One region of the Micrococcus sp. KRD026 genome, then DNA from elsewhere that is predicted to be linked to it. Evidence: predicted binding sites of a transcription regulator. Region 1 holds the regulator's gene; the other holds the start of a gene.

Region 1 (4,017 bases):
CCTTGGCGGCCTTGGGGCCCTTCCAGCGGACGATCGAGCGCTCCGCCTCCCAGGGCACCACGGCGTCCACGCCGAGCTCGACGGCGGCCTGGACCGCCATGAGGTCCCGGTCGCCCTTGGCGAGGGCCTGGACGAGCACGAGCGCCGGGGTGGGCGCCGGCTCCTCCGCCACCGCGTCCAGCCGCACGGACACCGCGTCCGGGGCGGCCGCGAGCACGGTGCCGTGGCCGAGCGTGCCCGACCCGTCGGCCAGGAGCACGGCCTCCCCGGGGGCCAGGCGCATGGCCGCGGCGGCGTGCCGGGCCTCGGCGCCGTCGAAGACGACCTCCGCGCCCGCGCTCGCGCCGGCCAGGGCGCCCGGCTCGAGGTGGAACAGGGGGGCGGTCACAGGTTCCTCAGGTTCTCCCGCAGCCGGGCGAACATGCCCTTGGCCTGGGGTGCGCCGTGCACGACCTCCTCGCCGCGCACCTCGGCCAGGCGCTCCAGGAGCTGGCGCTGCTCGTCGTCCAGGTCGGTGGGCGTGGTGACCACCACGTCCACCTTGAGGTCGCCACGGCCCTGCCCGCGCAGGCGACCGACGCCCAGGCCGTGGAGGACCTCGACGTGGCCGGACTGCACGCCCGGGTCCAGGCTGAGGGACTGCTTGCCGTCCAGGGTGTCCAGCGTGACGGTGGTGCCCAGGGCCGCGGCGGCCATGGGGACGGTCACGGTGGTGGCCAGGTGGTCGCCCTCGCGGCGGAAGGTCTCGTCCGGGCGGACCGCGATCTCCACGTAGAGGTCGCCGTTCGGGCCGCCGCCCGGGCCGGCCTCGCCGCGGCCGGCGAGGTGGATGCGGGTGCCGTCGTCCACGCCCGCGGGGATGCGCAGGGTCAGCGGCGTCCGGGTGCGGACGCGGCCCTGCCCGTCGCACTCGTGGCAGGGCGTCGGGATGACGGTGCCGAACCCCTGGCAGGCGGGGCAGGCCTCGGTGGCCATGACGGTGCCCAGCAGCGACCGCACGGGGCGCTGGATCATGCCGTGGCCATGGCAGGTCTGGCAGGTCTCCGGCTGGGTGCCGGGCTCGCAGCACGAGCCCTCGCACCGATCGCAGCGCACGGCCGTGTCCAGCTCGATCGTCTGCTCGCCGCCGAAGACGGCGTCGCGCAGGTCGATCCGCGCGGTCACCAGGGCGTCCTGGCCGCGGCGGGCGCGGCTGGCGGGGCCGCCGCGGCCGCCCTGGCCGGCGGCGTTCATGAAGGTCTCGAAGATGTCGGCGAAGCCCCCGAAGCCGCCCGCCCCGCCGAAGCCGCCCGGGAAGCCGGCCTGGCCGTTCTCGTTGCCCGTCGTGTCGTAGGCCCGGCGCCGGCCCTCGTCCGAGAGCACCTCGTAGGCGTGGGAGATGCGCTTGAACTGCTCGGCCGCCTCCGGGTCGGGGTTGACGTCCGGGTGGTGGGTGCGCGCGAGCTTGCGGTAGGCGCGGCGGATCTCCTCGGTGCTGGCGTCACGGCTGACGCCGAGCGTCTCGTAGTGGTCGGTCACGGTGGGGATTCCTCTCGGGGAGAGCGGGACGTGGGGCGATGCGGGACGGGGCCCGCCAGGACGCGTGGAGGCGCGTCAGGTGGTCAGGATGCGGGAGAGATAGCGGGCGATCGCCCGGACGGCGGCCATGGTGCCCGGGTAGTCCATCCGGGTCGGACCGATGACGCCGACCTTCGCCACGGCGCCGGGGCCGTAGGCGGCCGCGACCACCGAGGTGTCCGCGAGCGATCCGGCGTTCTCGGAGCCGATCCGCACGGACACCCCGTGGGCGTCCTGCTCCATCTCCGTGAGCAGGCGCAGCAGCACCACCTGCTCCTCAAGCGCCTCCAGGATCGGCCCGATGGACGCGCCGAAGTCCCCCGGGGAGCGGGCCAGGTTGGCGGTGCCGGCCAGGACGATGCGGTCCTGCCGGCCGGCCTCGAGCAGGTCGTGGACGGCCGCGGCCACGAGGGCGGCGGACTGCCGGTGCTCCGGGCGGACCCGGGTGACGACGTCGTCCACCACGGTGGCCGCCTGCACCGGACCGAGCCCCAGCAGGGCGTCCAGCAGGAGGCCGCGGAGCACGGACAGCTCCGCCTCGTCGACCGGACGGTCCAGCACGGCGTGCCGCTGGTCCACCCGCCCCGTGGACAGGATGAGGACCACGAGCACGCGCGTGGGCGCGAGGGAGACCAGTTCGAGGTGGCGGATCGTGGAGCCGTCCTCGTGGGGGAACTGCGCGACGGCGACCTGCTGGGTCAGCTGGGCCAGGAGGCGCACCGTGGACTCCATCATGTGCTCGGTGTCCGTCTCCGGGTCCAGCAGGGTCCGCACGGCCCGGCGCTCGGCGGGGGACAGCGGCTTCACCTCGGAGAGGCGGTCGACGAACACGCGGTAGCCCTTGTCCGTGGGGACGCGCCCGGCGGAGGTGTGCGGGGCCACGATGAGGCCCTCCTCCTCGAGCGCAGCCATGTCGTTGCGCACGGTCGCGGAGGACACGCCCAGGGCGTGCCGTTCCACGAGCGCCTTGGAGCCCACGGGCTCGCGCAGCGCCACGTAGTCCTCCACGATCGCCTGGAGCACCTGCAGGCGGCGGGGCTGCTCCGACATCTCGGTCCTCCTCTGGTCCGTCGGGATCCGGGGCGACCCCGGAGGTGCCCCTGGCTGGCACTCCGGCGGGTCAAGTGCCAATGCTACCGTCCGACCCGGGGGACGACCCGACCGGCCCGCACGGCTTCGCTCACGGTGATCGCCCGCCCCCGTTGCTACCGTGCTCTCCCATGGACTGGAGCAGCTGGGGCCCCGCGGGCCACGACGACCTGACGCGCCGCCCCGCCCGGACCGTCCCCGATGTGCCCGCCACCCCCGGCACGGTGGTCGAGGACGTGGCCTCCGGGTTCACCGGGGCCGTGAGCGGCATCGAGCGCTCCGGCGGCGTGCACGTGGTGGTCCTGGAGGACCGCCGCGGCGTGCGCCGCGGCTTCCCCCTCGGCGGCGGCTTCTGGATCGACGGCGAGCCCGTGACCCTGGTCCCCCCGACCGCCGCGGCCCCGGCGGCGCCGGCCCGCACCGCCTCCGGCTCGCGACGGGTCGAGGGGGCGCGGGCCCGCACTGCCCGCGCCTCTCGCATCTGGGTGGAGGGCGTGCACGACGCCGAGCTGGTGGAGAAGGTGTGGGGCGAGGACCTGCGCCTCGAGGGCATCGTCGTGGAGCCCCTGCACGGCGTGGACGACCTCGCCGGGGCGATCCGTGCGTTCGCCCCCGGTCCGCGGCGCCGGCTCGGGATCCTCGTGGACCATCTCGTCACCGGGTCCAAGGAGGAGCGCCTCGCGGCCGAGGCCATGCGCGTGCCGGGGGCCGCGGGCAACGTGCTCATCCTCGGTCACCCCTACGTGGACGTCTGGCAGGTCATCAAGCCCTCCGTCTTCGGCATCCCCGCGTGGCCCGTCGTGCCGAAGGGGCAGGACTGGAAGACGGGGATCCTGCGGGGACTGGGCTGGCCGCACGGGAGCAAGGAGGCCACGGGGCTGGGGTGGAAGCGGCTGCTCTCCCACGTCACCACGTACGCGGACCTCGAGCCGTCCCTGCTGGGCCGCGTGGAGGAGCTCATCGACTTCCTCACCGCCGCACCCGAGCACTGATCTCGGCGCGGCCCCCGCCCGCCCGCGCTATGCTGGCCCATGCCCTGCGCCCGGTCCCCGGCGCGCGGGTCCCGCGATCCAGGAGGAGCCCCTCGTGAACACCCGCGCGCAGCCCGACGCCGGCCGCACCGGCCACGGCCCGCCCGCCTGGCTCGTCTCGGCCGGCGGCCGCGGCGCCCCGCTCACGGCGAAGCAGGACCGTGACCGCGCGGCGCTGGCCCATCTCAGTCTGGCGTTCGGCGTGCTCGGCCCGCTGGTCGTGTGGCTGCTCTATCGCGACCGCGGCCCGTTCACCTCGCAGGAGTCGCGGGAGGCCCTGAACTTCTCCGGGCCGCCCACGCTCATCACGCTCCTGTTCTTCTTCCTGTCCCTGTTGCCG
Region 2 (4,017 bases), on a different contig from region 1:
CGGAACGCCCGCAGGATGTGCTCCGGCGCCGGCAGCACCTGCTCTCCGGCCGCCCGGCGGGCCCGCAGCCGCTCGCCGACCTGCTCGAACGCGGCGGCCTGCGGGGCGAGGGCCGCCTCCCAGCCCGGATCCAGGGGCGCGATGAACTCCATGACCCGAGGGTAGACCGGGTGGGTACAGTGGCCGCCATGTCCCACCCCACGCCCGTCTCGCCCGATCCGGACCCGGACGAGGGTGCCGACGCGCGGCCACGGCGGGACGAGCTGACGGACCTGGAGCGTGCGGTCCTGGACCTGGAGGCCGCCACCTGGCGGTACGGCGGGGCCAAGGACCACGCCGTCCGAGAGCGTCTGGGGCTGTCTCCGACCGCCTATTATCAGGTGTTGAACGGATTGCTGGACCGTGAGGCCGCCCTGGCCTACCGACCCCTGCTGGTCACGCGGCTGCTGCGCAAGCGCGGCACCCGCAGCCGGGCCCGGAGGGGACCCGCGGATCCGCCGCCGTCCACGCCCGCTTCCCGCCAGGAGAACTGACCCATGGCCTACCAGCCCGACCGCTTCGACGAGGTCCCCGAGTACACGGACCAGCGCGGCGCGCACCGCGAGTCCTTCGCCGCTGCCGGCGCGACCGCCGCGGGCGGGGGTCGCCGCCTGAGCCCGCTGCTCTGGGTGGCCGGCCTCGTCCTGCTCGCCGGCCTGTTCGTGGGCGTCGTCCTGCCGTGGCTCACCGGCGACCGCTCCGAGCCCGTCGCCGCCGAGAGCTCCACGACGGCCCCGGCGGTCGAGCCGTCGACGTCGGCGTCGTCCGAGTCCTCCTCGGCGTCCTCCGCGTCGGCGTCGACTGCATCCGCGACCGAGTCCGCCACCCCGTCCGAGGACACGGCGGAGGCGTCCCGTTCCGCGGCTGCGGCCGCGGCTGAGTCCTCGCGGGTGGCGCAGGAGGCGGCCGCCGCAGAGGCCGCCGAGTCGTCCCGGGCCGCCGCTGCGGCACAGGCGGCGGAGGCCTCGCGTTCCGAGGCCGCCGCAGAGGCCGCTGAGTCGTCCCGTGCCGCCGCTGCGGCACAGGCGGCGGAGGCCTCGCGTTCCGAGGCCGCCGCGCAGTCCGCAGAGGCGTCCCGGTCGGCGGCGGCCGCCCAGGCGGCGGAGTCCTCGCGCGCCGCCGCGTCCCGTTCGGCCGCCGCGGCGGAGGCCTCGCGCTCGCAGGCCGCGGCCGCGTCGAGCTCTCGTGCGGCCGCGCAGTCCGCGGCCGCGTCGAGCTCTCGTGCGGCCTCGCAGTCCGCCGCCGTGCGCGGCACCCACGTCACCGTGTACAACGCGACCCGCACCCAGGGTCTCGCCGCCTCCTACGCGCAGCGGCTCACGAGCGCCGGCTACACCTCGGTGGACGCGAAGAACTGGAGCGGCTACGGCATCCAGTCCTCCACCGTCCTGTACAACGGCTCGGCCAACAAGGCCGCCGCCGAGGCGGTCGGCAAGGAGCTCGGCTTCCCGGTCCTGCAGACCCCGAACCTGCAGGTGAAGGGCGTCGCGGTGGTCGTCACCGGCTGATCCGCCCGTCGTACGGCCGTGCCGGCCGCGCACCCTTTCCGGCCCCCGGCGGGGCGCCTTCCGAGGCGTTCTGCCGGGGGCCGTCCGCCGTCCGCGGAAGGGCGGGCTCCCGTCCCGCGGACCTTTTGCACTCTCCCGGTGCGAGTGCTCATAATGGGGTTAGCACTCCGAAGGCGCGACTGCCAGCCGTACCCCGGTCGGTCCGGCGCCGTGGAGGAGGACCTGTCCACCGGTGAGGCCCCCAGGGGCCGTCCGTCGCGGGCATCGGCGCAGGTCAGCCACCAGCAGTAGGAAGCCGACGTCCAGAAAGGACCTGCACATGGCCAAGACCATCGCATTCGACGAAGAGGCCCGCCGCGGCCTGGAGAAGGGCCTGAACACCCTGGCCGACGCCGTGAAGGTGACCCTCGGCCCCCGCGGCCGCAACGTGGTGCTGGAGAAGAAGTGGGGCGCTCCCACCATCACCAACGACGGCGTCTCCATCGCCAAGGAGATCGAGCTCGAGGACCCGTACGAGAAGATCGGCGCGGAGCTCGTCAAGGAGGTCGCCAAGAAGACCGACGACGTCGCCGGCGACGGCACCACCACCGCCACCGTGCTGGCCCAGGCGCTGGTCCGCGAGGGCCTGCGCAACGTGGCCGCTGGCGCCGACCCGCTGTCCCTGAAGCGCGGCATCGAGAAGGCCGTGGAGGCCGTCACCTCCGAGCTGCTCTCCGCCTCCCGCGAGATCGAGACCAAGGACCAGATCGCGGCCACCGCCTCGATCTCCGCCGCGGACAAGCAGATCGGCTCCCTCATCGCCGAGGCCCTGGACAAGGTCGGCAAGGAGGGCGTCATCACCGTCGAGGAGTCCAACACCTTCGGCCTCGAGCTCGAGCTCACCGAGGGCATGCGCTTCGACAAGGGCTACATCTCCGGTTACTTCGTGACCGACGCGGACCGCCAGGAGGCCGTCCTCGAGGATCCCTACATCCTCATCGTCAACTCGAAGATCTCCTCCGTGAAGGACATGGTGGCGATCCTCGAGAAGGTCATGCAGTCGGGCAAGCCGCTGCTGATCATCGCCGAGGACGTCGAGGGCGAGGCCCTGGCCACCCTCGTGGTCAACAAGATCCGCGGCACCTTCAAGTCCGTGGCCGTGAAGGCCCCGGGCTTCGGTGACCGCCGCAAGGCCATGCTCGCCGACATCGCCATCCTCACCGGCGGCCAGGTCATCTCCTCCGAGGTGGGCCTGTCCCTGGAGAACGCGACCCTCGACCTGCTGGGCTCCGCCCGCAAGGTGGTCATCACCAAGGACGAGACCACCATCGTGGAGGGCGCCGGCGACGCCGAGCAGATCGCCGGCCGCGTGGCCCAGATCCGCTCCGAGATCGAGAACACCGACTCGGACTACGACCGCGAGAAGCTGCAGGAGCGCCTCGCCAAGCTGGCCGGCGGCGTGGCCGTCATCAAGGCCGGCGCGGCCACCGAGGTGGAGCTCAAGGAGCGCAAGCACCGCATCGAGGACGCCGTGCGCAACGCCAAGGCCGCGGTGGAGGAGGGCATCGTCGCCGGCGGCGGCGTGGCCCTGATCCAGGCCGGCGCCAAGGCGTTCGGCGGCCTGCAGCTCGAGGGCGACGAGGCCACCGGCGCGAACATCGTCAAGGTCGCCATCGAGGCCCCGCTGAAGCAGATCGCCCTCAACGCCGGCCTGGAGCCCGGCGTCGTGGCCGACAAGGTCAAGACCCTCGACGACGGCCACGGCCTGAACGCCGCGACCGGCGAGTACGAGGACCTGCTGGCCGCCGGCATCAACGACCCGGTGAAGGTGACCCGCTCGGCCCTGCAGAACGCCGCGTCCATCGCGGGCCTGTTCCTGACCACCGAGGCCGTCGTCGCGGACAAGCCCGAGAAGGCCGCCGCCGGCGCCGAGGGCATGGACCCGATGGGCGGCATGGGCGGCATGATGTGATCAGCCGCTGAGCCGGCCCGACCCGTTCGGGCGCCCAGCCTGCGAGGCCCGTCTCCCCGTCCGGGGAGGCGGGCCTCGCCGCGTCTCGGGCGAGCACCGGGGCGACCCGCTCAGGCCGACAGCGCGGCCCGTTCCGCCGCCAGGTTGCGGCGGGCGGCGGCCTCCCAGCGTGCTCGGCCGGGGGCGGTCCGATACAGCCGCTCGGCGTCCAGCAGGGCGTCCAGCACCGCGCCGCGACCGCGGGCCCAGTCCGCGTCGGACACGTGCGCGTAGTCCTGCCGGACCGCGGCCACGTAGCGGGCGTAGGCCTCGGGGGAGCGGCCGAGGACCTCGAGGTCCGCGTCCGAGAGCACCGCCCCGGCCGCGTCGTGCGGGGCGGGGTCGTGGGCGGCGGTGAGCAACACGAGGCGCGCCACCTCGTCGACGACGTCGGCCGGCACCGCCAGCCGCGGGTCGGTGAGCACGTCCCGGGCCAGGGCGGCCGAGTCCGCCTCGTCCTGGCCGGCGGGCGCGGCGGGG

Evidence for each region. The regulator HrcA, encoded in region 1, represses chaperone genes, less so after heat shock. The targets are predictions, from matches to a motif close to TTNGCACTCGNNNNNNNCGAGTGCNAA.
Region 2: the regulator HrcA is predicted to act here: its motif matches at 1,707-1,733, upstream of groL (chaperonin GroEL).

Annotation. Positions count from the first base shown of each region.
Region 1 covers NZ_JABFBA010000019.1:73,032-77,048, reverse strand. The annotation lists gene J1M40_RS06760 (16S rRNA (uracil(1498)-N(3))-methyltransferase) at 1-388, opposite strand, end outside; gene dnaJ (molecular chaperone DnaJ) at 385-1,518, opposite strand; gene hrcA (heat-inducible transcriptional repressor HrcA) at 1,594-2,607, opposite strand; gene J1M40_RS06745 (DUF3097 family protein) at 2,778-3,638, shown strand; gene J1M40_RS12730 (DUF4870 domain-containing protein) at 3,733-4,017, shown strand, end outside.
Region 2 covers NZ_JABFBA010000005.1:248,898-252,914, reverse strand. The annotation lists gene J1M40_RS02560 (uracil-DNA glycosylase) at 1-152, opposite strand, end outside; gene J1M40_RS02555 (DUF3263 domain-containing protein) at 189-533, shown strand; gene J1M40_RS02550 (LytR C-terminal domain-containing protein) at 537-1,547, shown strand; gene groL (chaperonin GroEL) at 1,867-3,498, shown strand; gene J1M40_RS02540 (DUF4031 domain-containing protein) at 3,609-4,017, opposite strand, start outside.